3 regions of the Xanthobacter sp. DMC47 genome follow, and region 1 is predicted to be linked to each of the others. Evidence: predicted binding sites of a transcription regulator. Region 1 holds the regulator's gene; each other region holds the start of a gene.
What was found. The regulator PhoB, encoded in region 1, activates phosphate uptake and scavenging genes when phosphate is short. The targets are predictions, from matches to a motif close to TGTCATNNANCTGTCAT.
Positions count from the first base shown of each region.

Region 1 (10,182 bases):
GCCCGCCGCTCGGCTCCGGCATGCTCACCGCCGGCCTCATCCTCGCCGTGATGATCCTGCCCTTCATCACTGCCATGTTCGTCGAGACGCTCGAGAGCGTGCCGCCCATGCTGAAGGAATCCGCCTACGGCATCGGCGCGACCACCTACGAGGTCTACAAGAACGTCTCCGTGCCCTACGGCAAGACCGCCATGGTGGGCGCCATCATGCTTGGCCTCGGCCGCGCTCTGGGCGAGACCATGGCCGTGACCTTCGTCATCGGCAACGCGACGCGCATGTCCGCCTCCCTGTTCGCGCCGGGAGCCACCATCGCCTCCACCATCGCCAACGAATTCCCCGAGGCCCCGATCGGGTCGCTGAAGCTCACCTCGCTCCTGCAGCTCGGCTTCATCCTGTTCGTGATCTCCTTCATCGTCCTTGCACTGTCCCGGGCGCTCGTGCGCTCGCGGCTCGACTGATCGGGGGCTCGAACGTCATGGCTTCCCTCGCTGCGCGCCGCGCCGTCGACAAGACCGTCAAGGCGGTATCCACCGGCTTCGCCGTCTTCGCCCTGTTCCTGCTGGGCTGGATCCTCTGGACCCTGCTCTCGCGCGGCCTGCCCGCGCTGGGCACCAACGTCTTCACCCAGGTCACCAAGCCGCCGGGCCAGGGGGGCGGCCTTCTCAATGCCATCGTCGGCTCGCTGATCCAGATCGCCATCGCCATGGCCATCGGCGGCCCCATCGGCATCTTCTGCGGCACCTTCCTCGCCGAGAACGGCAAGGGCACCAAGATCGGCGCCGCCGCCCGCTTCGTGAACGACATCCTGCTGTCGGCGCCGTCCATCCTGGTCGGCCTGTTCATCTACACTTTGCTGGTGGTGCCGCTCGGCGGCTTCTCCGGCTGGGCCGGTGCCATCGCCCTCGCCATCCTGGTGATCCCGGTCATCGTGCGCACCACCGAGGACATGCTGAACCTCGTTCCGGTGGGCCTGCGCGAAGCCGCCTTCGCGCTCGGCGCGCCGCAGTGGAAGGTGGTCATGTTCATCACCTGGCGGGCGGCCCGCGCCGGCATCGTCACCGGCGTGCTTTTGGCCATCGCCCGCGCCGCCGGCGAGACCGCCCCGCTGCTGTTCACCTCGCTGGGCAACAACGCCATGTCGACCGACCTGTCGAAGCCCATGGCCAGCCTGCCCATCGCCATCTACCAGTTCGCCGGCAGCCCGTTCGACGACTGGGTGGCCCTCGCCTGGGCCGGCGCGCTGCTCATCACGGTGGGCGTGCTGGTGCTGAACGTGGCCTCCCGCCTCTTCCTGGCCCGCAGCCACTGATTTCAAGGCGCGGGCCATGGCCCGCCGCCTCTCCGCCCCTTCCATTTCCTCCGAAGCACGGCCACAAGCCCAAGCGAGGACAAGATGACTTCAGCCGTCGATCCCACCTTCAATCTCGCGTCCGCCGTGGGGGCCAAGCCCGACGCGCCGCAGGCTCCCGCCAAGATCAAGGTGGAGAACCTGCAGTTCTACTACGGCAGCAACCACGCGTTGCGGAACATCAACTTCCAGGTTCCCGAGAAGCGCGTGACGGCCATGATCGGCCCGTCGGGCTGCGGCAAGTCCACGCTGCTGCGCGTGTTCAACCGCATGTTCGATCTCTATCCCGGCCAGCGCGCCGAGGGCGCGGTGATGTTCGACGGCGTGAACATCGTCGGCAAGGAGCTGGACCCCACCATCGTGCGCACCCGCATCGGCATGGTGTTCCAGAAGCCCACGCCTTTCCCCATGTCCATCTACGACAACATCGCCTTCGGCGTGAAGCTGCACGAGAAGCTCTCCAAGGCGCAGATGGACGAGCGCGTGGAATGGTGCCTGCGCAAGGCCGCCATCTGGGACGAGACCAAGGACCGCCTGCACACCTCGGCCCTCGGCATGTCCGGCGGCCAGCAGCAGCGCCTGTGCATCGCCCGCACCATCGCGGTGAAGCCCGAGGTGATCCTGCTGGACGAGCCCACCTCGGCGCTCGACCCCATCTCCACCTCGAAGATCGAGGACCTGATCGACGAGCTGAAGCAGGACTTCACCATCGTCATCGTCACCCACAACATGCAGCAGGCCGCGCGCTGCGCCGACATGACCGCCTTCTTCTACCTGGGCGAGCTCATCGAGATGGCCCCCTCGGACGTGATCTTCACCAATCCGAAGGAGATCAAGACGCGCGACTACATCACCGGCCGCTTCGGCTGACCGATTGAAGGATCACTGAGATGCCGGATCATATCGTCGCCTCCTTCGATCAGGAGCTGAAGGAAATCGGCCGCAAGGTCGTCGAGATGGGCGGGCAGGCCGAGCGCCTGGTCGCCGACAGCGTCACGTCCCTCATCCGCCGCGACACCGCCCTCGCCCAGAAGGTGGTGCTGCTCGACGCGACCGTGGATCAGGTGCAGCGCGAGATCGAGGACCGGGCCATCCTGGTCATCGCCAAGCGCCAGCCCGTGGCCGTCGACCTGCGCGAGATCGTCGCCGCCATCCGCATCGCCAACGACCTCGAGCGCATCGGCGACCTCGCCAAGAACGTCGGCAAGCGCGTCATCGCCATCGAGGGCGAGTACCATCCGGCGAAGCTGGTGCGCGGGGTGGAGCACATCTCCGACCTCGTGCTCGAGCAGCTCAAGGAAGTGCTCGACGCCTACGCCGCCCGCAACGAGGCGAAGGCGCTGGAAGTGTGGGGCCGCGACGGCGCCATCGACACCATGTACACGTCGCTGTTCCGCGAGCTCCTCACCTACATGATGGAAGACCCGCGCAACATCTCCGTGTGCACGCATCTCCTGTTCTGCGCCAAGAACATTGAGCGTATCGGCGACCACGCGACCAACATCGCGGAGATCGTCTACTACATGGTGACGGGCCAGAACCTGCCGGAGAGCCGCCCGAAGGCGGACGCCTCCAGCGATACCACCCTGCCCTTCCCGGGCCGCACCACCGTTCAGAGCTGATCGCCAAAGGCGACCCGCACACGCTGAAGACGGGGCGCAGAGCCCCGATAGTGACGGATAGAGCAAAGTGCCGGCGCGTATTCTGATCGTCGAGGATGAAGAGCCGTTGACCCTCCTGCTCCGGTACAATCTGGAGTCGGAGGGCTACGGCGTCGAGAGCGTGGGACGCGGCGACGAGGCCGAGACCCGGCTGCGCGAAAGCGTGCCGGATCTCATCATCCTCGACTGGATGCTTCCCGGCCTTTCGGGCATCGAGCTGTGCCGGCGCCTGCGCACCCGGCCGGAGACCGAGCGCCTGCCGGTCATCATGCTCACCGCCCGCGGAGAGGAGACCGAGCGGGTGCGCGGCCTCGCCACCGGCGCCGACGACTATGTTGTGAAACCGTTCTCGGTACCCGAGTTGCTCGCCCGCGTGCGGGCCCTGCTGCGCCGGGCCAAGCCCGAGCACGTGGCGACCCTCCTGCGCGCAGGGGACATCGAGCTCGACCGCGAGACCCACCGGGTGCATCGCGGCGGGCGCGAGATCCACCTCGGCCCCACCGAGTTCCGCCTGCTCGAATTCCTGATGCAGAGCCCCGGCCGCGTCTTCTCCCGCGAGCAATTGCTCGACGGCGTGTGGGGCCAGGACGTCTATATCGACGAGCGCACGGTGGATGTTCACGTGGGCCGCCTGCGCAAGGCCATCAACCGCGGCCGCCAGTCCGACCCCATCCGCACCGTGCGCGGTGCCGGCTATTCCTTCAACGAGATGTTCGCCCGCGCCCATTGAGCGCGGCTTTCGCTCAGGCGGAGGGCGGGCTTTAGGGCGTTGTCTTCGCTCAGGCGCCGCGCGGGCTTTTTGCACCGTCATCCCCCGGCTCGTCCGGGGGATCCACGTGTCCGCTCGTCCGGGTGGTCCGAAATCCGGGCACCCCTCCGGCCCATAAGTGGATCGCCCGCACGAGGCGGGCGATGACGGTCCTGAAAAGGGAAGAAGCGAAGACGGCCGTACGGCCCGCCCCCCTCACCCCGTCCGCACGCCCAGCAGCCCCAGCGCCTGCTTCGCGGCGCGCTCGCCCGAGAGCCAGGCGCCGCCCACCGTGCCCCAGAGGGTCTCGTGGGTGTGCTCGCCGGCGAAGACGAGGCGCCCGCCCACCGTCTCTGTGAAGGCGCGGCGCATGTTGCCGAAGCCCGGCAGGGCGCAGGAGAAGGCGCCGAGCGCCCACGGCTCCTTGCTCCAGCGGGTGGCGAACACCTTGGTCACGCGCGCCGCCGCATCCGCCCCGAACTCGCGCGTCAGCGCCGCCTTCACGAAGGCGGCGGCGGCCTCGGGCGGGCTGTCGGCGAGGCCGGCGGCCACGTCGCCGCCCACCTCCAGGCTGTAGAGATCGGTGCCGCCGATGCGGGCGCGCAGGGCATAGGCGCGCGAGCCGTCGGCGCGGAAATAGATCAGTTCGTCGGCGCCGAGATTGCCGGGATTGCGCGGCATCCGGAAACCGATGTGGTCGAAAGCGCCGAGCGTGATCTTCTCGATCGCCGTGCGATAGCGCGGCGGCAGGTTCGGCCCGATGCGCAGCTTGCCGGCGGCGATGACGCTCGGCGGCACCGCGACGATCACCGTGCGGCCGGTCACGCTGCCCTTGCTGGTCTGCACCGAGACGAGGCGCGGGCTGAGGTCGATGGACCGCGCCACCACCTCGAGCCGCACCGTGAGCGGCCGGGCGAGCTGCGCCACCAGCGTGCCCACCCCCTGCCGGCAGATGTCCTCGCTCTCGCGCTCGTCGGCGCGGGACACGTCCACGGTGGAGACCTGATCCAGCTCCTTGGCGCAGTTGAACGGGCCGAGGACGAAGCGGGCGCTCGGCCCCCACGGCCCGAGGTCCGGCAGGGCACGGGAGGCGGCCATGTCGCGGTTGGCGTCGCCCGCGGCGACGATGGCTCGCTCGCCCCGGCGCACGGTGGCGACGAAATCCTCGTAATCGGTATCGCCCGCCTCGCGCCCGTTCACATAGAGCCGGCCGCCCTCCGGCGCGCGATAGATGTCGAGCCCCTCGGCCCGGCCGAAGGCGGCCATGGGGCGCGCCGCCGGCATGTTGAGGCGCGGCGCGCCGAGGTCGAACGGCACGCCGAACTGACTGGTGTCTGTCACCGTGCGGCCGCCCACCTGCTTGCCGGCCTCCAGCAGCACATAGCTGCGCCCGGCCTCGGCGATGCGCCGCGCGGCGGCGATGCCGGCGGCTCCGGCACCGATGATGATGACATCCGCCTCGATCTGCTGGCCGAGCGCGCGCGAGGTCGCGAGGCTCAGGCCGGCGAGCGGCGCAGCCGCCAGCGCGGCACCACGGGCCAGCAGCGCGCGGCGGGAAAGGGAAAGGCGATCGGGTCCGGTCACGGGCGGAACGCTACCATGGGGCGCAGAGCGGGGCGAGAGGGCGGGCCGCCCTCAGCGGTAAACGCGCGACAACACGGACTTTCCGGCGTTTTCCGCTCCAACCTTCGCAAAATTGTAAGCCGGCATGTGGATAAAGGGGCGCGCGGACGGGCCGCCCCGCTCGCGCTCAGGAAGGGCGGGGAGACCCATGAAAGACCCGGTTCAGAAGACCATCGGCTACAGGCTCACCCACACGGCGCGGCTGCAGAAGGCGCTGTCGGCCCGTCTCCTCGCCGGTCTCGGGCTGTTTCCGGGGCAGGAATCCGTGCTCAAGCTGCTGTGCGAGGCCGACGGCCGCACCATGGGCGATCTCGCCTCGGCGCTGCGGGTGCGTCCGCCCACCGCCTCCAAGACCATCGCCCGCCTCACCACCCAGGGCCTCGTGGAGCGCCGCGCCACCGACGGCGACGGCCGCCTCGTGCGCGTCTTCCTCACCGATGCCGGCCGCGAGCGCGGCGCCTCCATCGACCATGTGTGGGACCAGCTGGAGGCCGAGATGGTGGTCGGCCTCGACAGCAAGGAGAAGAAGCGGCTGCGCAAGCTTCTGCGCAAGGTGGAGAAGAATCTCGCCCTGCGGCTCGGCGCCGACGGCGGCCTCGACGATGAGGCCGAGCCCGGCGACGAGGACGAGGACGCCTGAGGGTCGTCCGCCCCCTCACGCCACCGGCCTTGCGCCCGGCGCATGGAGCGCTGCGCGACCATGCGCCTGACCGCCCTTTTCTCCCGGCCCGTCCCGCGCTATGCGTTGGCTGATCGGTTTTTCAATCGATTAAAGCCACACACCGGCAAAAGCCGCCGCGCCAACGGAAAAAACCTCAGAACGCCGGCCAGATCCGGCGCCGCACCGGGGGAAACATGTCCAACGCCATCGATCTCAAGGACCGCTTCGCCATCGTCACCGGCGGTGCGCAGGGCATCGGCCGCGCCGTGGTGGAGCGCTTTCTCGCCTCCGGCGCCCGCGTCGCCATCTTCGATCGCGACACCGACCTCGTGGTGAAGACCGCCGACGAACTGGGCCGCGCCCGCGTGATGCCCGTCACCGTCGACGTCAGCCGCCTCGCCGACGTGGAGCGCGCGGTGGCCGAGGTGCATGCCGAATTCGGCCGCATCGACATCCTCGTGAACAATGCCGGCGTCGCCGGGGCGAACCACAAGGTGTGGGACTATCCCGAAGCGGAATGGAAGAAGGTGATGGCCATCAATCTCGACGGCCCCTTCTTCTGCTGCCGCGCCGTGGCGCCGCACATGATCGCGCAGAAATACGGGCGCATCGTCAATGTCGCCTCCATCGCCGGCAAGGAGGGCAACCCCAACGCCTCGGCCTATTCGGCCTCGAAGGCGGGCGTGATCGCCCTCACCAAGTCGCTGGGCAAGGAGCTGGCCGAATTCGACATCGCAGTGAACTGCGTGACGCCCGCCGCCGCGCGCACCGCCATCTTCGACCAGATGAGCCAGCAGCACATCGACTACATGCTCTCCAAGATCCCGCGCGGGCGCTTCGTGCAGGTGGACGAGGTGGCCGCGACCATCGCCTTCGCCGCCTCGGCCGATTGCTCCTTCACCACGGGCGCGGTGTTCGACCTGTCCGGCGGCCGCGCCACCTATTGAGGACCGCCATGCGCGCGCCGGGAGACAGTCACGTCACGCCCGCCCCGGCGCCGCTCGTCGGCATCGCGCTCATGTGCCTCGCGGTGATGAGCTTCGCGCTGACCGACACCACGGCCAAATGGCTGAGCGCCCACATCAATGTGCTGATCGTGGTGTGGGCGCGCTATGTCATCCACTTCGCCTTGTCGCTGGTGGTGTTCAACCCGTGGACCGTGCCGGGGCTGATGCGCACCAAGCGGCCGGGGCTGCAGATCGTCCGCTCGGCCCTGCTGTTCGCCACCACGGCATTGAATTTCACGGCCCTCCAGTTCCTGCAGCTGGACCAGACCGTCTCCATCATGTTCTCCATCCCCTTCTTCGTGGCGCTGTTTGCCGGGCCGCTGCTGGGGGAGCGGGTGGGGCTGGAGCGCTGGCTCGCCATCATCGTGGGCTTCGCCGGCATCCTGCTGGTGGTGCGGCCGGGGGCCGGGGGCATCCATCCAGCCGCCGTCCTCTCGCTGGTGGCGGCGGCTACCTACGCGCTTTATTCCATCACCACCCGCATGCTGGCGCGCACGGACGCCAGCAAGACGACGCTGTTCTACACCGCGCTCGTCGGCTCGGTGGTGGCCAGCATCCCCCTGCCCTTCGTGTGGGAAACACCGCGCGACCCGGCGGTGATCGGCGCCATGGTCGGCCTCGGCGCGGTGGCCGGCGCGGGCCATTTCGTGCTGATCCTCGCCCATGCGCGGGCGCCGGCGGCGACGCTCGCGCCCTATATCTACACGCAGATCCTGAGCATGATCGCGCTCGGGTGGCTGGTGTTCGGCCAGGTGCCGAGCCTGTGGACGCTGGCCGGTGCCGCCATCGTCATCGCCTCGGGTGCCTATCTTCTGGTGCGCGACGCGCAGATGCGGCCCCATTGACCGAATAAAGCGAAAGCCTTCTCTGTTTCGTCAAATTGCACCTTATGCTGGGCCTCACTCTTCCCAGCTCGCAGGATCATCATGAGCGCCGCCCGTCTTCTCGTCGTCGAAGGAAACACCGCGGAGGCCCGCGCGCGGCAGGTGGCTTTCGGCGGACAGGCGGCGAGCGAGGGCTATGCGCAGCTGCTGCGCGAGCTGTTCCCGGGCACGGTGACGGTGGACATCTGCTACCCCGCCGATGCCGGCGCGAACCTGCCCGACGCGGGGGGCCTCGAAGGCTATGACGGCATCGCCATCACCGGCTCCTCGCTGAACATCTATCACGGCGGCCCCGAGATCACGCAGCAGATCGAGCTGATGCGCACCGCCTTCACCACGGACGTGCCCGTCTTCGGCAGTTGCTGGGGCCTGCAATTGCTCACCGTGGCGGCGGGCGGCGCCGTGCGGCGCAATCCCCGCGGGCGGGAGGTGGGCTTCGGCCGGCGCATCCGCATGACGGTGGACGGCGCCGCGCACCCCATGTTCGACGGCAAGCCCGCCGTGTTCGAGGCCATGACCGTGCATCTCGACGAGGTGGAAACGCTGCCCGAGGGGGCGCGTCTGCTCGCCAGCAACGACCATTCGGTGGTGCAGGCGGCGGAGATTCCGGTGGGGCGCACCACGTGCTGGGGGGTGCAGTATCACCCCGAATATCCCTTCCGCGAGATGGCCGCCATCTTCCGCCGGCTCCAGCCCTCGCTGGTCGCGGAGGGCTTCTTCCCCGACGAGGAGGAAGAGGCCGCCTTCATCGCCGACCTGGAGCATTTCGAGCGCGAGCCCGGCAATGTGGCGCTGGCCTGGCGTCACGGCATCGATGGCGCGGTGATCCGCAAGGATGTGCGCACCCTCGAGATCGCCAACTGGATCACCCACCAGGTGCTCCCCGGCCGCGCCCGCCGCAATCGGGGCTGAAGCCCTCCATCGCGACCTTGGCAATTGTGCCTGACCCGCGTTGCGGCGAGACTTGCCGCGACGGCGGAGCCGATGCGGATGCTGAGCCGCCGGTTTGGGAGGGGCACCATGAAGACCATTTTCGCTGCAGGGCTGCTGCTGGCGGCCGGAACGCTCGCGGCGCAGGCCGCCGACGCGCCGCGCGTCGTCGGAAACTGGGCCAGCAACGGCGATTTCGCCGCCGCCCGCATGGGCAAGGGGCCGTTCTTCGACCCGTCCAAGCTCACGCTCTACAAGGACGAGAAGGTCATTTCCTACCGGATCGAGATGCAGGACGGGCGCGCGTTTGCGGGCGTCGTCATCGGCACCGGCGGCAAGGAGGCGCCGTTCGCCGGCGTGTTCCAGATGGACGGGAAGAGCTTCATCTTCTCCGATTCCTTCGGCTCCGGGTTCGGCACCGTCGACGGCACGCGCATCGAGCTGTGCTGGGCTGACAGCCTGCCGGACTATGTATCCGCCGCCTGCGGAACCTTCACGCTTTCCGCGAAATAGCTTCGGCCGCGGGCCGACGGACGCCCAGCCGCGCTGCCAGCGCCTGCGCATCCTCCGGCGCATGCCTTTTGTCCGTATTGTCGAAGAAGACGAAGACGTCCCGGGGCTGTGGTGGCGCGGGCGTCTTCGAGATCATCCGGGCCTTGGGCGCCGGATGTCCCCGGGTCCAGGCGCGAACCCGTCTGGCCCAGAGGTCGAGCGCATCCGGCTCATAGCGGCTGCGATAGAGTTCGGAAGAGCCGTGCAGCCGGCAGTAGACGAAATCCGCCGTCAGATCCATGCGGCAGGGCCACTCCACCGAATCGGCAATCACCAGGGCGACCCCGTGGGCGCGCAGCAGCGCGACGAAGTCTTCGGTGAGGAAGCTCTCATGGCGGATTTCCACGGCGTGGCGGAGGGGACGCACAGCATCGGTTTGCGTCAGAGCCCGGCCGTCGAGCCGTGCATCGCGTCCGCGAGCGAGGCTGGCGGCCTGTTCGGTGTCCCGGGGCAGGCACTGGAGGAACGCTTCCATCCGCGCGTCGAACGGCAGGTTTGGCGGGAACTGCCAGAGGAGGGGGCCGAGCTTCTGCTTCAGGGCGAGCACGCCGGACGCGAAGAAATTGGCCAGCGGCGTTTCGATGTCCTCCAGCCGGCGCAGGTGCGTGATGTAGCGCGGCCCCTTGAGGGCGAAGAGGAAATCGTCCGGCGTCTCTTCGGCCCAGCGCGCGTAGGTCCGAGGGGTCTGCAGCCGGTAGAAGGAGCCGTTGACCTCGAGCGCGCGGAACATCGACGCGGCATAGGCGAGTTGGCGCCGCGCCGGCAGTC
Region 1 covers NZ_JBQUZM010000007.1:290-10,471, reverse strand. Annotated here, with positions in the region: gene pstC (phosphate ABC transporter permease subunit PstC) at 1-458, shown strand, start outside; gene pstA (phosphate ABC transporter permease PstA) at 476-1,309, shown strand; gene pstB (phosphate ABC transporter ATP-binding protein PstB) at 1,394-2,218, shown strand; gene phoU (phosphate signaling complex protein PhoU) at 2,239-2,970, shown strand; gene phoB (phosphate regulon transcriptional regulator PhoB) at 3,038-3,739, shown strand; gene ACT54R_RS23550 (flavin monoamine oxidase family protein) at 3,974-5,341, opposite strand; gene ACT54R_RS23545 (MarR family winged helix-turn-helix transcriptional regulator) at 5,529-6,020, shown strand; gene ACT54R_RS23540 (SDR family NAD(P)-dependent oxidoreductase) at 6,236-6,988, shown strand; gene ACT54R_RS23535 (DMT family transporter) at 6,997-7,893, shown strand; gene ACT54R_RS23530 (type 1 glutamine amidotransferase) at 7,975-8,844, shown strand; gene ACT54R_RS23525 (hypothetical protein) at 8,953-9,375, shown strand; gene ACT54R_RS23520 (DUF72 domain-containing protein) at 9,356-10,182, opposite strand, start outside.

Region 2 (10,182 bases), on a different contig from region 1:
GAGCTGACGGGCGGCGTCTATTTCGGCGAGCCGAAGACCATCACCGATCTCGGCAACGGCCAGAAGCGCGCCATCGACACGCAGGTCTATGACACCTACGAGATCGAGCGCATCGCCGCCGTGGCCTTCGAGCTGGCGCGCACGCGCCGCAACAAGGTGACCTCCGCCGAGAAGCACAATGTGATGCGCTCCGGCGTGCTCTGGAAGCAGGTGGTGACCGACCTCCACGCCCGCGCCTACAAGGACGTGGAGCTGGAGCACGCGCTGGCCGATTCGCTCGCCATGCAGCTGGTGCGCTGGCCCAAGCAGTATGACGTGATCGTCACCGACAACCTCTTCGGCGACATCCTCTCCGACCTCGCCGCCATGGCCACCGGCTCGCTCGGCATGCTGCCCTCCGCCTCCCTCGGCGCGGTGGATGCGGCGACCGGCAAGCGCGCGGCGCTCTACGAGCCGGTGCACGGCTCCGCTCCGGACATCGCCGGCAAGGGCATCGCCAACCCCATCGCCATGATCGGCTCGCTCGCCATGGCGCTGCGCTATTCGTTCAACGAGGGCGCGGTGGCGGATCGCATCGAGCAGGCCATCGCGGGCGTGCTCGCCTCCGGCAAGCGCACGGGCGATATCGCCGCCCCGGGCATGGAGACCATCGGCACCGAGGCGATGGGCAAGGCCATCATCGCCGAGCTGGACGCCGCGACCGCCTGAGCGGCCGCATTGCGTCTGTGACCATCGGACCCTCCGGCGTGCCGGAGGGTCGTCGACGTGCGCGCGTCAGCCGCGCTCGACGTCGAAACCGGCCTCGCGCCAGCCGATGATGCCGCCTTTCATGTGCTCCTCATAGGCAAGGCCCGCCTTCTGGGCGGCCGCGGCGGCCTGCTGGGAGCGCTGGCCAGAACGGCAGGAGAACACGAGGCGCCTGCCGGCCGGGTCCGGCAAGGTCGCCGGGTTCCAGGTGCTCAGCGGGAAATTCACCGCGCCGGGAATGCGCTCTGCCTGAATCTCGTTCGGCTCCCGCACGTCCACGAGAAGGATGCTGCCGTCGGCGAGACCCTGTCGGACCTCCGACGGGGAGAGGTGGGTAATGGTCCCGCCGAAGGGGTTGCGTTCACTCATTGACCTGTCCTGAACACGAAGCTGTGAGCCGGTTTGTCCCGGGGGCGCGAGCCTGCACCGGAGCGCCTTGCCGATGCAAGAGGTGTTCCTCGTCGTCGCGGGGACCCGCAACGGAAGTGGGTCTTTACGGCGCAGCTTGCCCGGTTCAGAACCATGAACGAAGCTGCACGATGCCCGAACAGCCCGCTCATCTGGCGTTCATGTGGCCTTTGCTAGATCAGGTGCCATCGCAGCACGCCGCGGGCTGACGCCCGGCGGATGCGGAAAGGATCAAGATGTCGACCCGTAATGCCGTTCTCGGCACTTTCGCCGCCCTTTCCCTGGCCGGCGCCCTCGTTGCCGGCTCGACCGTCACCGCCAGCGCCCAGAACAACACGGTTGGTGGTGCGCTCATCGGCGGCACGGCCGGCGCGCTGATCGGCGGCGCGGTGACGGGCAATGCCGGCGGTGTCGCGGCCGGCGCCATCATCGGCGGCACTACCGGCGCCATCATCGGCAACCAGCAGGACCAGCGCCGCGCCTATTACTTCTGGGGCAACAACGGCCGCTGCTACCTGCGCCAGACCAACGGCAACGTTGTGAAGGTGTCCCGCGGCTACTGCGGCTGATCCTCCATTTTCAGGACTGTTGATCGGTTCCGTTCCCCCGCACGGATCCGATCAGTGGGAGAGGCGCCGGCTTTTGCCGGCGCCTTTTTCCGTTGGCGCGCAAACGCGGCGAGTTGCCTCCCGCACTGCGGCAGCTAGATTGGCGCAATGCCGCCCGAGCCCGCTTCCACCGCCGCACCAGACCGCACGCGCACCTCCCTTGTGCCCGATCTCGCCACGCTGGCCGCCGGCGGCAAACGCGCCGTCGCCCGTGCGCTGGCGCTGGTGGAGACGGCCCGAGGACAGCCCGACCTCGTGGCGCTGCTCGATGCCGCGGCCCGCGCCGGCAAGGCCGAGGTGCTGGGCCTCACCGGCCCGCCCGGCGTGGGCAAATCGACCCTGACCAATGCGCTGGTGCGCCGTGCCCGTGCGGCGGGACGCACCGTGGCGGTGCTGGCGGTGGACCCGTCGTCGCGGCGCACCGGCGGCGCACTGCTTGGCGACCGGGCCCGCATGAAGACCGATCCCGATGACCGTGGCGTGTTCGTCCGCTCCATGGCGGCCCGTGACCGCCTCGGCGGCCTTTCGGATGATTCGATCGCCGCCGTGGTGCTGCTGCGCGCCGTCTACGATCTGGTGATCGTCGAGACCGTGGGCGTCGGCCAATCGGAGGCGGACATCTCCCTCGTCGCCGACACGGTGGTGCTGTGCATCCAGCCGGCCTCGGGCGACAGCCTTCAGTTCATGAAGGCGGGCGTGATGGAATTGCCGGACATCATCGTCGTCACCAAGGCCGACATGGCCGAGGTCGCCCGCCGCGCTGCTTCCGAGGTGGCGGGAGCGCTGTCGCTGGCGGGCTCCGCCTCCGTCGGCTGGGCCGTTCCGGTGATCCGCCTGTCGGCGGCGACCGGGGAGGGGCTTGAGGCCTTCGAGGCGGCCGTCGCGGCCCATGGTGCTTTCCTCGACGCCGACGGCCGCCGCGCGACGCAGCGCGCGGCGCAGGAACACAAGTGGGTGGAGGAGGCGGTGCGCGTGCGTTTCGGCACCCATGGCCTTGCGCGGGCACGCAAATTCCAGCTGCGGGGGCAGGGGCCGTTTGCCCGCGAAGCAGAGCTGGCGCTGAAATTAACCTCCGGGCAAGACTGATCGGACAATGCTCTTGCGTGTCGCCGGCCGGCAACGGTCCGGCGCCCTATTGGGGACATGAAGTCTCGGCAAGGGCTGGCGTATGGGAATTTGTCGGGATCGATGGCCGAGGGCCGGTCGGGCTTTGTCGCCGCTTCTCGTCGCCACCGCCTTCATCGTCGCAACGCCTTGCGGGGCGGGGGCTGACGACGTATCCGGCCGGGCGCCGAAAGGGCTGACGGCCGGTTCCGGGCTCGGCCTCTGGCCGGGTTCAGCGCGGGCGCTGAAGCTCGCCACGCTCGATCTGCCTCAGCCGGTCGGTACCGGCCTGCCCGAGGTTCCGAAGGAGGCGATGGCCGAGGCTGCGAAGCCGGCGCGCCGTGTTGTCGCACCCGGCACCATCGTCACCGCCTCCCTCGCGCCCGTCTCGGAAGAAAGCGCCCGAGCCGCAGCCGTCGCCGCGGTGGCGGGCCAACCGGTGATGGAGGTGGCGCGGGATGAGATCGGCACCGGCCTCGAGCCGTCCGACCTCGTGTCTCCCGCGCTCGCCTCCGCCACCCCGTCCGTCTCCGATCCGGCCGATACCGGCGCGGCGGACGATGACGCCTTTGCTTTTCCTCCGCCGCTCGTGCTTTCGGACCACGATTCGGTCGGGGCGGCGCGCCGCCATGATATCTCCGGCGCCTATCTGGAGCTGGCGCTCGACATTCTTCTCGAGCTGCCGCTGATTCAGGACGCCGCCCGCGTGGCTGCGGCGGAAGATATTGCCCCCGATCTGGACCGGGCGCGCCGGGCCGCCGAGGCATTGTCGCGGGATGACGGGCCGGAAGAGGCGCTGAGCGAATTCGGCGGCGGTACGGCCCTGGTCGGCCCGGTGCCGCATCAGGACCCGGTGGCTGTGTTCAGCCGTGATCCGGTGCTCTTCCCGGCCCTCGCCTTCCAGTATGCCGCCCTTGCAGAACATGGCTATGTGCCGCATCCGGCGCCGCACGCCGAAGGCGAGGCGACCCTGGTCTCACCGGACAGCACAGTCGCATTGGAGACGCCGCCCAGCGACGGCATCTGGCCCTCGCCCGCCCAGCGTCTGGAACTCGGCGGCGAGAAGCTGGCGCGGGCGCAGAAGTGCCTGGCGGAAGCCATCTATTTCGAGAGCCGCGGCGAGCCCAAGCGCGGCCAGATCGCGGTGGCGCAGGTCATCGTGAACCGGGTCTTCTCCGGCTATTACCCGGCGGACGTGTGCGGCGCGGTCTACCAGAACGCCCACAAGCACCTCGCCTGCCAGTTCACCTTCGCCTGCGACGATGTGCCGGACGTGGTGCGCGAGCCGGACATGTGGGTGCAGGCCAAGGAAATCGCCGCCGACATGCTGGACGGCAAGCTGTGGCTCTCGTCCATCGGTCGCGCCACCCACTATCACGCCTACTGGGTGCATCCGAGCTGGGTGCGGGAAATGCGCAAGCTGGACAAGATCGGCGTGCACACCTTCTACCGCCCGCGCCGCTGGGGCGACAGCTACTGACGCGCCCCTAAGCCCGCCCCCTCAAGCCCGCGCGGCGCCTGAGCGAAGCAACGTTCCGCCCGCGCGGCGCCTGAGCGAAAGACCGCTCAGGCGTGGCCCGCGTCGCTGGAGAGCATCCCGGGGACGATGCCGAGCTTGCGCAGGGCGCTGTCGTATTTCGTCTCCACGCCCGCGCCGAAAATCAGGTCCGGATCGGCCGGGCAGTTCAGCCAGCCGTTGGCCTGGATCTCGGTCTCGAGCTGGCCCGGCGCCCAACCGGCATAGCCCAGCGCCAGCACCGCGCTGCGCGGTCCGCGCCCGCCGGCGATGGCTTTCAGGATGTCCAGCGTCGCGGTGAGGCAGATGCCGTCGTCGATGGTCAGCGTGGAATTCTCGACGAAATAATCCGCCGAATGCAGCACGAAGCCACGCCCGGTCTCCACCGGCCCGCCGCGCAGCACTTTCACGCTGCCCGCGCTCTTCGGCAGAAGGATGCGCTCGGAGGCGGGAACAACATCAAGCTGGACGAGGAGGTCGGTGAAGTCGATGTGGCTCGCCGGCTGGTTCACCACGATGCCCATGGCTCCTTCCGGAGAGTGGGCGCACATATAGACGAGGGTGCGGGCGAACTGCTCGTCGCGCATGGTCGGCATGGCGATGAGCATCTGCCCATCGAGGAAACCCGACCCTCCGCCTTCGATCGTGTGGTTCTGGCTCGCAGTCATGGAGAAAGGGTACCGCCGTTCGGGCGTCTTGGAAATGCGGATTGCATCGCAGGAGGTCCCATTGGGGGCCGGCAAGGCGGTGGGGCTGACGGCGGCTCACACGCTTGTGCGCGCCGTGGGTGATGTCCGGGGCTTTGCGTCGGCGCCGCGAGCAGGTACCCGCTAGGCCATGATATCGACCCCTCTGCGCTCCCGCGGCGCATGGCCGGCGGTTCGGCCTGCCCTTCCGTCCCCGACCGGCGCATTTGGCCGCATGCTCCTCGCCGTCGCGTTTGTGGCCACGCTCTGCCCATTGGCCACACAGGCGGCGAGCGCGCCGCCGGTGAAGGTGCCGGGCGCCGATGTGATCCTGATGGCCGGCGCCGTCTCGGGCACGACGGCGGACGCGGGCATCGAGCTGAAGCTGGCGCCCGGCTGGAAGACCTACTGGCGCTATCCCGGCGACAGCGGCGTGCCGCCGACTCTGGACTGGAGCGGCTCGGAGAACGTCGCGCGCGTGGAAATGGAATGGCCGGCGCCCAAGCGCTTCGCCGATGGGGGCGGGGGCTTTTCCATCGGCTACAAGGGGGCGGTCCTGTTCCCCCTGAAGGTGGAGCTGAAGGACAAGGACAAGCCGGCGCGGCTCGTCCTCGCGTTCGATTTCGCGGTGTGCGAAGCGCTGTGCATGCCCGCCCGCGCGGATCTGGCCGTACCGCTTGGCGCAGACGCGGGCGCAGAGGCGTCCCGCATCTCGGCGGCCCGCGCGGCCCTGCCCATGGAACGTCCGCTGGGTGTTGCCGAGCCGACCTCCGTGCAGAAGATCGAACTGGACACGAGCGCCCAGCCGCCCCGCCTCGTCATCGAGGTGAAGGCGCAAAATCCCAAGGCCGATCTCTTCGCCGAGGGCCCGGACCGCTGGGCCCTGCCGCTGCCGCAGAAGACCATGCTGCCCGATGGTGCCGCCCGTTTCGAGCTGCCGCTGGAGGGCGTGCCCGCTGGCACCGATCCCTCGGGGACGCCGCTGACCCTGACCCTCGTGGACAGCCCGAAGGCGATCATCACCACGGTGCAGGTGCCGCAGCTTCCGCCGCGCTGAATTCGCCTGCTCGGGCGCGCGGCGGGCGCTTTTCTCGCGATTAAAAGCCCGTATTGTCGGCGCGGGCGCAAACGCCCAAAATTGTGGAGAAGACGATGCCCATTTCGGTCGGCGACAAACTGCCCAACGCCACCTTCCGTGTTCCCACCGAGGACGGCCCCGTGCCGAAGACCACCGACGAAATCTTCAAGGGCAAGAAGGTGGTGCTGTTCGCGGTGCCGGGTGCCTTCACCCCCACCTGCCACAAGAACCATCTGCCGGGCTACGTCCACGAGGCTGACGCCATCAAGGCCAAGGGCGTGGATGCCATCGCCGTGGTGTCGGTGAACGATCCCTTCGTCATGGGCGCCTGGGAAAAGGCGTCCGGCGCGGATGGCAAGATCGTGTTCCTGGCAGACCCCGACGCCTCCTTCGCGACCGCGCTCGACCTCACCTTCGACGGCTCGGCCGCCGGTCTCGGCGTGCGCTCCAAGCGCTATTCGATGGTGGTCGAGGACGGCGTGGTGAAGACCCTCAACGTGGAGGACGTGCCTTCCAAGGCAGACGCCTCCGGCGCCGCCGCGCTGCTTGGCCAGCTCTGAGCCGTTCTGCCGCTTTCCGGAGACCGGGCACGCCCGGCCTCCGCGCACCGGATGCCTCCTCAGGAGATCCGGCCTCGCGCCTCTGCCAGGCGCGTCCGCTCAGGCGATGATATCGGGGAACAATTCGTCCTCGATCTGGCCGATGCGGTCCTTCAGTTGCAGCTTGCGCTTCTTGAGCCGCTGGATCTGCAGCACGTCCGATCCCGACACGCTGGTGAGCGCCTCGATCGCCGCATCGAGATCGCGATGCTCCTGCTTCAGGCGCTCCAGGTGGACCTTGAGATCCCGTTCCTCGTCGCTCGTCATGCCCGGTCCTGTCACCGGCGCGCGGGTCCGCCGCCCGCTCGCCCCCATCTGGAATGACTATGGCATGGGCTTGCCGCGCCGCAAGATGGGAGGTCGCCGGAGGGGCGGAAAGACGGTCCACAAGGCGGTCGACTCTTCGTCGGCTCCGTGACAGACTGATGTCGTGTTGCAGACAGGGAGTGGCTCAGAATGTCCATCCAGTCGCACCTTCAGGAGCTGAAGCGGCGTCACGCGGCCATCGAGCAGGAGCTCAGCCGCGAAATGAACAGCCCCGCCTCGGATCCTCTTCGTGTCGCCGAGCTGAAGCGCAAGAAGCTGGTTCTCAAGGACCAGATGTCCAAGCTGAACGGATCTTCCACCGTACATTGATGGCGGGACTGCGCGCGCTGCCGGAATAGTCCCGGCAGCGGTCGCGTCGCCGTGTCGTGCGAGGAACGAGCGGGCCGCGAAGGCAGGCGCCGTGCGAACGGGCTTTGCGTTCCGGGGCAGAGGGCTTTAATCCGGCTCCATGGCTCCTCCGCTCGTTTTCCTCCAGGACATCCATCTGCGCTTCGGCGCCACCCCTCTGCTCGACGGTGCGGAGCTTTCCGTGTCGGCGGGCGAGCGGGTGTGCCTTGTCGGCCGCAACGGCTCGGGCAAGTCCACGCTGCTGAAGGTGGCGGCGGGGCTCATCGAGCCGGATTCCGGCACGCGCTTTTTCCAGCCCGGCGCCACGGTGCGCTATCTGCCGCAGGAGCCGGATTTTTCCGGCTATGCGACGACGCTCGCCTATGTGGAGGCCGGTCTCGGGCCTGGCGACGATGCCTATCGCGCCCAATATCTTCTCACCGAGTTGGGCCTGACCGGACAGGAAGACCCCGCTCACCTCTCCGGCGGCGAGGCCCGCCGGGCCGCTCTGGCGCGCGTCATCGCGCCGGAGCCGGACGTGCTTCTGCTGGATGAGCCCACCAACCATCTCGACCTGCCGGCCATCGAATGGCTGGAAAGCGAGCTGAGGGGCCTTAAGTCCGCCATGGTGCTCATCAGCCATGACCGGCGCTTCCTCGAAACGCTTTCCCGCGCCACCGTGTGGCTCGACCGTGGCCAGACCCGGCGGCTGGAGCAGGGGTTCGGCGCCTTCGAGGCGTGGCGCGACGAAGTGCTGGAGCAGGAAGAGACGGAGCGCCACAAGCTCGACCGCAAGATCGTCGCGGAACTGGACTGGCTGCGCTACGGCGTCACCGCCCGCCGCAAGCGCAACGTGCGCCGGCTCGGCCTGCTGCACTCCATGCGCAAGGACCGGCGCGAGGAGCGCCGCGCCGTCGGCAACGTCAAGCTGGCGGTGAGCGAGGCCGAGGCCTCGGGCAAGCTGGTCATCGAGGCGAAGCACATCGCCAAGGCGTTCGGCGACCGGTCGGTGGTGAAGGATTTCTCCACCCGCATCCTGCGCGGTGATCGCATCGGCATCATCGGCCCCAACGGCGCCGGCAAGACCACCCTCATCAAGCTGCTCACCGGCGAACTTGCCCCCGATTCGGGCACGGTGAAGCTCGGCACCAACCTCGAAGTCGCGAGCCTGGACCAGAAGCGCGCGGCGCTCGATCCCGGCACCACCCTGCGCGATGCGCTTACCGGCGGCGGCTCCGACCAGGTGCAGGTGGGCGGGGTGCCCAAGCATGTGATGGGCTACCTCAAGGACTTCCTGTTCACCCCCGAGCAGGCCAACGCGCCGCTCTTCGTGCTCTCCGGCGGCGAGCGCGGCCGGCTGATGCTGGCACGGGCGCTGGCGCTGCCCTCCAACGTGCTGGTGCTGGACGAGCCCACCAACGACCTCGATCTCGAAACCCTCGACCTGCTGCAGGAGATGGTCGCGGACTATCCCGGAACCGTCATCCTCGTCAGCCACGATCGCGACTTCCTCGACCGCACCGTCTCCAGCGTCATCATGGCGGAAGGGGAGGGCGCGTTCCGCGAATATGCCGGCGGCTATTCGGACATGCTGGCCCAGCGCGGCCGCGGCGTGGAGGCGCGGGACAAGGGCGCCAGCTCTGCCAAGGGGAAGGCCGGGGCGGAGCCGAAGCCGGAGGCCGGCAAGGCGTCGCCAGCCGGGGCGAAGCGCCGGCTCTCCTTCCACGAGCAGCACGCGCTCAAGACGCTGCCCAAGACCATGGACGACCTGCGGGCGAAGCTGGAGAAGCTCGCTGCCGAGATCGCTGATCCCGCGCTCTACGCCCGCGACCCGGCGCGCTTCGACAAGGCCTCGGCCGCGCTTGGAGAGACGCAGGCGGCCCTCGACGCGGCGGAGGAGGAATGGCTGCGCCTCGAAATCCTGAAAGAGGAATTGGAGGGCTGACGCGCCTCAGGGCCGGCGGCGCATCAGCACGGTGCTCTCGAAGTCGATGACGAGATCCCCGTGCTGGTTGATGCCGGAATTGTAGGTGCGCAGGAAGCCCCATTGGGGCCGGGACTTGATGGTGATCTTGTCCCGCACCTCGGTGGCGAACGAGATGGTATCGCCCGCATAGACCGGCTTCACCCAGCGCAGCTTGGTGAAGCCGGAGGCTGGGCCGAAGGAGCCGCCGCCCGGCACGCTGTCCTCGCCGGGCTTCGAGGCCTCCCTGGGTAGCGCCATGTTGGAGGCGACGAAGCACTTCATCCACATGGCGGCGGTGTGCCAGCCGGAGGCCACCAGCGCGCCGAACGGGCTGCGCCGGGCCGCCTCGGGGTCCACATGGAACGGCTGGGGATCGTAGAGCCGGGCGAACGCCAGCATCTCCGCCTCGGTGAAGGAGTGGTTGCCCAGCGCGGCCGTGGCACCCACCTCGACGTCCTCGAAATACATCATGCGAGGCGCGCTCCCGGGTTGCGGCGGCCGATCATGCACACGCAGGTCTGGTCTACCGCGGCGCTCTTGTCGGCCTTGAGAAGCTCGAAGCGAAACGTCACGAGCCCCATGTCGGGCTTGCTCTTGGAGGTGCGGCTCTCCAGCACCGTGCGTCGGAGCGTGAGCACGTCGCCGGGGAAGACGGGCGCGAGCCACTTGTTCTCGGTGACGCCGGGCGAGCCCTGGCCGGCGGTGCGCAGCAGGAAGCCGTCGCAGATGAGCCGCATCATGATGGCGCAGGAATGCCAGCCGGAGGCCGCGAGCCCCCCGAGCAGGGACGCCTTGCCGGCCGCCGCATCGAGGTGC
Region 2 covers NZ_JBQUZM010000001.1:1,748,253-1,758,434, reverse strand. Annotated here, with positions in the region: gene leuB (3-isopropylmalate dehydrogenase) at 1-708, shown strand, start outside; gene ACT54R_RS08105 (rhodanese-like domain-containing protein) at 775-1,116, opposite strand; gene ACT54R_RS08100 (glycine zipper domain-containing protein) at 1,392-1,724, shown strand; gene meaB (methylmalonyl Co-A mutase-associated GTPase MeaB) at 1,872-2,849, shown strand; gene ACT54R_RS08090 (cell wall hydrolase) at 2,974-4,347, shown strand; gene ACT54R_RS08085 (YqgE/AlgH family protein) at 4,434-5,051, opposite strand; gene ACT54R_RS08080 (protein-disulfide reductase DsbD domain-containing protein) at 5,305-6,126, shown strand; gene ACT54R_RS08075 (redoxin family protein) at 6,222-6,707, shown strand; gene ACT54R_RS08070 (DUF465 domain-containing protein) at 6,807-7,013, opposite strand; gene ACT54R_RS08065 (DUF465 domain-containing protein) at 7,203-7,382, shown strand; gene ACT54R_RS08060 (ABC-F family ATP-binding cassette domain-containing protein) at 7,522-9,345, shown strand; gene ACT54R_RS08055 (MaoC family dehydratase) at 9,352-9,837, opposite strand; gene ACT54R_RS08050 (MaoC family dehydratase) at 9,834-10,182, opposite strand, start outside.
Region 2: ACT54R_RS08065 (DUF465 domain-containing protein) is a predicted target of PhoB. The motif match lies at 7,161-7,177, and genes of this name have one in related genera.

Region 3 (10,182 bases), 110 kb from region 1:
CGGGCGAAAGCAGCGCGAGGGTGAGAGGCACCCGCCCGCCCGCGATGGCGGGATGGGTGGTGAGGCCGAACAGCTCCTGAACCCTCACTTCCACGGCCGGCCCGCCCTCGGCGCCATAGTCGATGGCGAGGCGCGAGCCGGTGGGGGCTGTGAAATGGGTGGGCGCCTCGGCCTCCAGCCGGGCCGTGAGCTCATAGGGCAGCAGGGCGTGCAGGGCATTGCCCACGTCCGCGCCGCTGATGTCCGCGAGGGACGTGCGGCCGGTGAGGAAGGGCGCGAGCCACGTCTCCGCCGATGCTGCCAGTGCCGCATCGGAGAGGTCGGGCCAGCGTTCGCCCTCGGTCGCGCGCAGGAACATGACCCGTTCACGCCACTGCCGCGAGGCCGCCGAGAAAGGTAGGCGCTCGATTCCGGCGACGGCGATGCCGCGGGCGAGGGCGCGCGCGGTTTCCCCGTCCGTGGGCACCGGTTGCGGCCGCGCCGCGAGCACCAGCGCCCTGAGCCGCCGCACCTCCCGCGCCCGCACGGCCATGGCGGCCGGATCGAAGGCGATCTCCAGCCCGGAGGTGATGTCGTCCGCGAACAGCGCTTCCATCTCCTCGACCGGGAGCGCGGCGGCGAGGGTGATGCGGGCGCCTTCCGCGCGGCCGGAGGCTTCCGCCACCGCAAGGAACGGGGCGCGTGCGAGCGGGGAGGTGCCCTCCAGCACCGCGCCCCGGCCGTTGGCCATCAGGAAGCGGATTTGCGTCTCGCCGGGCCGCGCCTCGCGGGCCTTGGCCACCCGGTCGGGAAAGGCGAGCGCCAGCAAGGCGGCCGGCGAGGGGAGCGGGCCGTCCGATCTTTCCGTCACCGATTCCCGCCCCGCCATCTCCGCCCAACGGGCTGCGAGGCGGCGTGAGTCCTCCGCGCGGCGGGAGCGGTCGCGGCGGAAGCCGTCGAGCCGCGCCAGCAGGTCCACGCTGTCGCCGCCCAACCCGCGCTCCACCAGCAGCGCGGCGATCTCCGCCCCCAGCCGCCCCACGCCCCGGGCCGCGCCGATGGCGACCATGTGGGCAAGCCGCGGGGGCAAGGGCAGGCGCGCTATGAGGCGGCCCAGCGGCGTCACCGCCTCGTCGGCATCGAGCGCGCCGAGGAGGCGCAGCAGCGCCTTCGCCTCGGTCACGGCGGGCGCGGGGGGCGGATCGAGGAAGGGGAGGGCGGCGGGATCGCGCACGCCCACGCGGGCGAGGTCGAGCACGAGGCCGGTGAGGTCGGCAGCGAGGATTTCGGGCGTGGCAAAGGCGGGGAGACTCGCTGTCTCGCCCTCGCTCCACAGGCGATAGCAGACCCCGGGCTCGGTGCGGCCCGCGCGCCCCCGGCGCTGGTCGGCGGCGGCGCGGGAGACGCGGACGGTCTCGAGCCGCGTCAGCCCCACATCCGGCTCGAAGCGCGGCACGCGGGCAAGACCGCCGTCCACCACCACCCGCACGCCCTCGATGGTGAGCGAGGTCTCGGCAATGGAGGTGGCCAGCACCACCTTGCGCCGTCCGGCCGGTGCCGGCAGCACGGCGCGGTCCTGCTCGGCGGCATCGAGAGCACCGAACAGGGCGACGATATCGACCTTCGGGTCGCGCACCTGCTCCAGCAGCAGCGTCTCGGTGCGGCGGATCTCGGCGGCGCCGGGCAGGAAGGCGAGGATGGAGCCCTCTTCCCGGTCCAGCGCGCGGCGGATGGCGTCGGCCATCTGGCGGTCGATGGGCGCGCGCGGATCGCGGCCGAGATAGGCCGTCTCCACCGGAAAGGCACGCCCCTCGCTCTCGATCACCGGGGCGGGCGCGCTCGCTCCCATCAGCGAGGCGACACGGGCGCCGTCCAGCGTTGCCGACATGGCGAGGAGGCGAAGGTCGTCCCGGAGCCCGCGCTGGGAATCAAGGGCAAGGGCGAGGCCGAGATCGGCATCCAGGCTGCGCTCATGGAATTCGTCGAACAGCACGGCGGCGACCCCGGCAAGTTCCGGGTCGTCCAGCACCATGCGGGTGAAGATGCCTTCCGTGACAACTTCGATGCGGGTCCGGCGCGACACCTCGGAGGCGAGCCGCGTCCGGAAGCCCACGGTGCCGCCCACGGCCTCGCCGAGGGTCTGGGCCATGCGCCGCGCGGCGGCGCGGGCGGCCAGGCGGCGCGGCTCCAGCACGAGGATTTTTCCGCCCACGGCCCAGGGTTCGTCGAGTAGGGCGAGGGGCACACGCGTGGTCTTGCCGGCACCGGGTGGGGCCACCAGCACGGCGCAGGGATTGGACGCGAGCGTCGAGCGGATGTCGCCGAGCACGGCGTCGATGGGGAGGGTGGTGTCGAACATGGCGCGCGCCGCCCTTATGCGGCCGCGCCGTGCGAAGGCCAAGGGGGAGGGCCACCTTGCCAGCGGCGCGCATCGGTGCCTTAAGGAACGCCCCGTCCATCACCGGGATCAGAGCACCATGGTTTCCGCCCCGTCCAGCCTTACCAGCAAGGTCCGGCCGCTCGCTTTCGAGGCCGGCATCGTCGCCCTCGCCTTCCTCGATGCGAAGGCCGCCTTCGTGGGCACGGACGGCGCGGTGTTTCTGATCGGGCTGGAGGAGGGGGCAACGCCGGTCCCGGTTCCGGTCCACGACGGCGGCGTGCTCGCCGCGGTTTCCGATGGCAGGCGGCTCGTCACCGGTGGTGACGACGGGCGTGTGATGGAGACGCGCGCCGACGGCACCACCCGCGAACTGGCGCAGCAGAAGGGTCGCTGGATCGACCGGGTGGCGCTGGGGCCGGACGGGGCCATCGCCTATTCGGCCGGCAAGGTCGCCCATGTGTTGCTGCAGAAGGGCGAGCCGAAGTCGCTGGAGGTGCCGTCCACGGTGGGCGGGCTCGCCTTCGCCCCCAAGGGCCTGCGCCTCGCGGTGGCGCATTACGGCGGCGTGACGCTGTGGTTTCCCAATGCGGCGGGCGCCAAGCCGGAGGTGTACGGCTGGAAGGGCTCGCACCTCGGGGTGGTGTTCTCGCCCGATGGCCGCTTCCTCGTCAGCACCATGCAGGAGCCGGCGTTGCACGGCTGGCGCGTCGTGGACGGAGCGCACATGCGCATGTCCGGCTATCCCTCGCGGGTGAAGTCCTTCGCCTTCACCGCCGACGGCAAGTGGCTGGCCACCTCCGGCTCCGGCGAGGCCATCCTGTGGCCGTTCCAGGCCAAGGACGGGCCCATGGGGAAGGAACCCATGATGCTCGCACCCTCGCCCACCACGCGGGTGACGGTGGTGGCGCCGCACCCCAAGGACCCGGTCATCGCCATCGGCTATGAGGACGGCATGGTGATGATGGTGCGCATCTCGGACGGCGCGGAGATCCTGCTGCGCGCGCCCGACAGCGACCCCGTGACCGCCATGGCCTGGCACGGCTCCGGCGGGGCGGTTGCGTTCGGCACGGACAAGGGCAAGGGCGGGCTGCTCGTCTTCTGAACCGCATCGGTCCTTCCGGCGCCAAATCGTGCGGGAATCGGAGCGAAGTCCTTAGCCGGTTAGGCGGATTGCGCGGCCGGGCGGCTTTTCAGCGCGGGCGCGCCGCTTTACGTTGACGGCCGTCCATTCGCAGGTGCGAAACGCGACAGCCGCACGAGAGACCCGCCGATGAAGATCGCCGACGTTCGACGCACTGCCTACTCGATGCCGCTCACCAACCCGTCGTTTCCGCCGGGCCCGTATCGCTTCATTGACCGCGAATATCTCATCATCACCTACCGGACCGATCCGGAGGCCCTGGCCAAGGTGGTGCCCGAGCCGCTCGAGATCACCGAGCCGGTGGTGAAGTACGAATTCATCCGCATGCCCGATTCCACCGGCTTCGGTGACTACACCGAAACCGGACAGGTTATCCCGGTCCGCTTCAACGGGCAGGAGGGCGGCTACGTCCACTCCATGTATCTGGACGATGAATCGCCGATCGCCGGCGGCCGCGAGCTGTGGGGCTTCCCCAAGAAGTACGCGCGTCCCAAGCTCGAGGTGGAGACCGACACGCTGGTCGGCACCCTTCACTACGGCAGCGTGCTCTGCGCCTCCGGCTCCATGGGCTACAAGTGGAAGGCCGGCGACAAGGAGAAGGTGCTTGCTTCCCTCCTGACCCCGAGCTTCCTGCTCAAGATCATCCCGGACGTGGACGCGACCCCGCGCATCTGCGAGCTGGTCCGCTACTATCTCGAGGACGTCACGCTCAAGGAATGCTGGGTCGGGCCCGGCGCGCTCGGCCTGTTCCCCCACGCGCTATGCAACGTCGCGGCCCTGCCGGTGCTGGAGGTCCTCTCCGCCGTGCACATCAAGGCGGACCTGACGCTCGGCCTCGGCCAGGTGGTCTACGATTATATGAAGGAAGGCGCCTGACCTGATCATTCCGGCGGCGCTCCGGGCGCCGCCGGGTCGGGGGAAACAATTTCAAGGGGATGAAGGCCGATGACCGAGGCTGCCAACCAGCGCTCCAGCGAGCTGTGTGACATCATCGACGAATACAAGCGCGTTGCGCTGGTGTTTCAGGGCGGCGGAGCGCTCGGTGCCTACCAGGCCGGCGTCTACGAGGCGCTGTCGGAGGTGGGGTGCGATCCCAACTGGATCTCCGGCGTGTCCATCGGCGCCATCAACTCGGCCATCATCGCCGGCAATGCCCCGCAGGACCGGGTGACCAAGCTCAGGGACTTCTGGGAGACCATCACCTCCCAGCGGATCCTGCCGTTCAACCTCGAAGGCGACATCTACCGCCAGTGGCGCAACCAACTGAGCGCTACCCGCACGATCCTTCAGGGCCAGCCCGGCTTCTTCAGGCCGCGCTTCCCCAATCCCTGGATGCTGCCGTCGGGGGCGCCGGGCGCGACCTCCTTCTATGACACCTCGCCCCTGCGCGACACGCTGCTGCGGCTCGTCGATTTCGACCGCATCAATTCCCGCGAGAAGCGCTTCTCCGTGGGCGCGGTGAATGTGCGCACCGGTAATTTCATCTATTTCGACAATCAGGAGCACAAGATCGCTCCCGAGCACATCATGGCCTCCGGCGCGCTGCCGCCCGGCTTCCCGGCCGTGAAGATCGACGGCGAGTTCTACTGGGACGGCGGCGTCGTCTCCAACACCCCGCTGCAATTCCTGCTCGACCAGCCGGACCATCCGAGCGCGCTGGTGTTCCAGGTGGATCTGTTCAGCGCCCGCGGGCAGCTGCCGCGCGACATGTTCGACGTGTCCGAGCGGCAGAAGGACGTCGCCTATTCGAGCCGCACCCGCTACACCACGGACGTCTTCCGCCGCGTGCAGGACCTGCGCTCCAAGCTCTACGACGCGCTCCAGCGCATTCCCGAGCAGCTGCGCACCGAGGAGGACATCGCCCTCATCGACGATTATTCCAGCTCCGGCCCGGTCAACATCTGCCACCTGATCTATCAGGAAAAGACCTACGAGCGGGAATCCAAGGACTACGAGTTCTCGCAGACCTCCATGCGCGAGCATTGGCAGACCGGCTACGAGGACACGGTGAAGACCCTGCGCCGCAAGGAATGGCTGAGGAAGCCGGACGATTCCATCGGCATCGTCATCCACGACATCCACCGCCTCTCCGAGTGAGGGGCGGCCGGATCAGATGAGGCCGCGCACCAGCATGTAGGTGCCGAGCAGGCCGAGCCCGGAAAAGAAGATGCGCCGGAACATCTGCGGGGAGGCCGCCCGGCGCACCATGGCGCCGAGCTGCATGCCGATGAAGGCGGGCAGCAACGCGGCCGCCGAGGCGAGCGCGGTGGCGGGATCGGCCAATGCCCCGCCGCCGTCTCCCGGATGGAACAGCACCACCGCGAGGGCCGTGGTGGAGACGATGAAGGTGAGGCCGAGGGCCTGCACCAGATCGTCCCGCGCCAGTCCCAGGGACTGCAGATAGGGCGCCGAGGGCATCACCGAGACGCCGGTGGTGCCGGTGACGAGACCGGTGAGGAAGCCCATCACCGGGGATAGCCAGGGTTCGTGGCGCACCGGCACCTTCAGCTGCACCGAGGACAGGCCCAGCGCCGCGTAGGCCAGCAGCGTCGCCCCCAGCACCGGCTGCGCCGCGGGCGAGGCGAGGCCGCCCAGGAGCAGGCCCCCGACGAGCGTGCCCGCCACCACCATCACCATCATCCAGAAGAAGCGCCGGGCGATGGGCAGGATGTTCGGCCCAGTGAAATACTGCCAGAAATTGGTCACCGTGGCCGGGAGGATGAGCAGCGCCGCCGCATCGGGCGGGGCGAGAAACACGCTCAGCAGCCCGATCCCGACCGTGGGCAACCCCATGCCGATGACGCCCTTCACCATGCCCGCCAGCACGAGCACGGCGAAGCCCGCGGCGATCAGCCCCGGATTGATGGAGGAGACGGCGGCGGCCGCCGTTTCAATCACCCGAATGGGTCCGGCCGGATCAGAATTCGGCGTCCAGCTCTTCCAGTTCTTCCGGCTCGGAGAACGCGCCGTCGATCCACTCCCGGACCAGCGGCAGCTCCATGATGCGGGCGCGATAGGCCTCGGATTCCGGATCGAGCTTCACGTCGTAGGTGGTGAAGCGGGAGCAGACCGGCGCATACATGGCATCTGCCAGCGTCGGCGCCGCGCCCATCAGGAACGGTCCGCCGTGGGCGGTGAGGCAGCCGCGCCATATGGCGGTGATGCGCTCGATGTCCGCCTGCGCGCCGGCCCACACCTTGAAGCCGGGATAGTGCGCCTTGATGTTCATCGGCAGCGCCGAGCGCATGTTGGCGAAGCCCGAGTGCATCTCTCCCGAGATGGAGAGGCAATGGGCGCGCACCGCGCGGTCGGCGGGCAGCAGACCGGCCTCGGGGAAGACTTCGTTGAGGAAGGAGGCGATGGCCAGCGTGTCCCACACCGTCACGTCCTCGTGCACCAGGCGCGGGACGAGGAAGGAGGGCGACAGCAGCAGCAGCTCCGCCTTGGCGTCGGGATCGTCGGTGGGCACCCGCTCCTCCTCGAAGGAGAGGCCGGCCATCTTGCACAGCAGCCAGCCGCGCATGGACCAGGAGGAGTAGTTCTTGCTGGAGATGGTGAGCGTCGCCATGCCTGTCCCGTGCCTCGGATTTGCGATCCCTGACCTGACCGTTCCCCTCGACCCTTCCGCCTTTGTTTGTTTTTGGCGCAGCCGGCGGCTTCGATTTTGATCGGGCATCCGGCGCGGTCGCTCGGCCGTCGGCCCTACTGCTAAGGATGCGTGTTGCAATGCACCACGCATAGCTCCAATATCAACTTAACAGGTACATCTGTTCAGGCTTGCTGCAAAGCGGAAAGCTGGGCCTGCGACAACTACTTAATGCTTCCGCCGGCCGTCGGGGGCCGGGCGTGGGGGACGCGGAGCAGAAGGACCTTTCGGCATCATGCTGCAGACTTCTTCCAGGTTCACTCCTCTGGCACCGCGGTGCCGGACGGTCCGGCGCACGCTGCCATGATGTACTCCGCCTATCAGGCCCAGGCCGACCTCATGAGCCCGATGAGGTTCTTCGCCAGCCTCGCGCGGCAGACCCTCAACGGCCCCCTCGTCAACGGCTACGGCCATCTTGGCTTCCGGCAGATCGCGGCCGCCTGCGAATTGATCGAGCGGGCCGGCCTCACCCATGGCCGACCGTCCTTCGGCATCAAAACGGTTGAAGTCGGCAATCGCGAAGTGCTGGTGACGGAGGAAAACACCGCCGTCCTGCCCTTCGGCACCCTGCTGCGGTTCAAGAAGGACGTGGACATCGCCCAGCCGCGCGTCCTCGTGGTGGCGCCCCTCTCCGGCCATTTCGCGACGCTGCTCGTCAATACCGTGAAGACGATGCTGCCGGACCATGACGTCTACATCACGGACTGGCACAATGCCCGCGAGGTGCCCCTTTCGGCCGGTCCGTTCGGCTTCGACGATTATGTCGAGCACGTCATCCGCTTCCTGGAGATCATGGGGCCGGGCGCCCATCTTGTGGCGGTGTGCCAGCCCTGCGTGCAGTCCCTCGTCGCCGCGGCGGTGATGGCGCAGGAGAAGAACCCGGCGGTGCCGGCCTCGATGACGCTGATGGCCGGGCCCATCGACTGCCGCATCAACCCCACCAAGGTGAACGAGCTCGCCACCTCGAAGCCTATTTCGTGGTTCGAGAAGAACCTGATCTCGACGGTGCCCAAGGGTTTTGCCGGCTCGGGGCGGCGGGTCTATCCCGGCTTTCTCCAGCTTACCGCCTTCGTGAACATGAACCTCACGCGGCACATCAAGGCGCATCTCGACCTCTACAACTCCCTCGCGGAGGGCGACGAGGAGAAGGCCGAGACCACCAAGGCCTTCTACGACGAATATTTCGCCGTGCTGGATCTGGCCGCCGAGTTCTACCTGGAGACCGTGCGCTACGTGTTCCAGGAATACCGTCTGCCCAAGGGCGAATTGACCTACCGCGGCCGGCCCATCGATTTTCGCGCCATCCGCAAGACGTCGCTGCTGACGGTGGAAGGCGAGCGGGACGATATCTGCTCCATCGGCCAGACCATGGCGGCACAGGACATCTGCTCGGCGCTTCGGCCGCACAAGAAGCGCCACCACATGCAGGCCGGCGTCGGCCATTACGGCGTGTTCTCGGGCCGCAAATGGGCGGGTCAGGTCTATCCCATCGTCCAGAACCACATTCTGGCGAGCGATTGAACGGCAAGCGGTTGAACGGTTCGTGAGCGGACGCTGGGGCAGGAGTTGCCAACCCCTGCCTGTAACGGTACTCGGGCAGGGTCCTTTTCCCGGACCCAGCCCCGCGGACCTCCCACACGGATCTGCCCCGTGACTGCCCCGCTCCGACCCTTGCCGCCGTCGTGACCATTGCCGCGCCCGCCGTGCCGCAGCGGCTGCGGGATCATCCCGCCTTCGTCCTGTTCTGGATCAGTCGCGTCTCCTCGGCACTTGCCTTCCAGATGCTGGGGGTGGTGGTGGGCTGGCTGGTCTACAGCCTTACCGGCAGCGCCGCCGCCCTCGGCCTCGTGGGGCTGGCGCAGTTCCTGCCCATCCTGTGCCTGACACTGCTGGTGGGTCATGTGGCCGATACCTTCGACCGCCGGCGCATCGTGCTCGCCTGCCAGACGGTGTCGGCGCTCACGGTCGGCGCGCTGGCCCTCGCGGAGGGCTCCGGCCATGCCGGCCTCCTGCCGATCTATGCTGCCGTCGTCACCATCGGGGCGAGCCGCGCGTTCGAGGCTCCCACCATGGCGGCGCTGCTGCCCCGCCTCGTTCCCGGCGAGGTGCTGCCGCGCGCGCTGGCGGTGGCCTCCTCCGCCATGCAGATGGCGACCATCGCCGGCCCCGCCGTGGGCGGCTTCGCCTATATCTTCGGGCCCGCCGTGCCGCTGACGCTGGCGGCGGCCTGCTACGCCGTGGCTGCGGCTGCCATGGCCTTCATCCGCCATGTGCATGCGCCGGGGCCGCGCAACGCGATGACCCTGGAGACCCTGCTCTCCGGGCTCGCCTTCATCCGCCGCAGCCCGGTGGTGCTGGGCTCCATCTCCCTCGACCTGTTCGCGGTGCTGCTCGGCGGCGTCACCGCGCTGCTGCCCATCTATGCGGCCGAGATCCTGCAGGTGGGAACGCAGGGCCTCGGCGCCCTGCGCGCCGCGCCGGCGGTGGGGGCGGTGCTCATGTCCATCGTGCTGGTGCGCCGGCCGCCCACGCGGCAGGTGGGACACGTCATGTTCGCCGCCGTGGCGATGTTCGGCGTAGCGACGGTGGTGTTCGCCCTCTCCTCCAGCTTCCTTTTGTCGCTGGGCGCGCTGTTCGTGCTGGGCGCTGCGGACAATGTGAGCGTCGTCATCCGCTCCTCCCTCGTGCAGCTCTCCACCCCGGACGAGATGCGCGGGCGGGTCAGCGCGGTGAATTCCCTGTTCGTCGGCACCTCCAACCAGCTCGGGGAATTCGAATCCGGCATGGTCGCCGCGCTCATCGGCACGGTGGGCGCAGGAGTGGTGGGGGGCGTCGGAACGCTCCTCGTGGTGGCGCTGTGGACGCGGCTGTTTCCGGCCCTGTTCCACGTGGACGCGATGCCGGTGAAGGTCGAAACCCGGCGCTGATCCAAACCCGCCGCACCCGCGCCGCTGCTTGGTTTGCCGGCTTTGCTCAAGCTCTCCGGTTGACGCCGGGCCGCGCTTTTCCCATGGTGCGCGCGCCTGCGCTTCCGCG
Region 3 covers NZ_JBQUZM010000007.1:110,675-120,856, forward strand. Annotated here, with positions in the region: gene hrpB (ATP-dependent helicase HrpB) at 1-2,338, opposite strand, end outside; gene ACT54R_RS24085 (WD40 repeat domain-containing protein) at 2,457-3,461, shown strand; gene ACT54R_RS24090 (acetoacetate decarboxylase) at 3,630-4,376, shown strand; gene ACT54R_RS24095 (patatin-like phospholipase family protein) at 4,446-5,597, shown strand; gene ACT54R_RS24100 (sulfite exporter TauE/SafE family protein) at 5,610-6,398, opposite strand; gene ACT54R_RS24105 (glutathione S-transferase family protein) at 6,418-7,068, opposite strand; gene ACT54R_RS24110 (polyhydroxyalkanoate depolymerase) at 7,450-8,667, shown strand; gene ACT54R_RS24115 (MFS transporter) at 8,835-10,073, shown strand.
Region 3: ACT54R_RS24090 (acetoacetate decarboxylase) is a predicted target of PhoB. The motif match lies at 3,604-3,620, and genes of this name have one in related genera.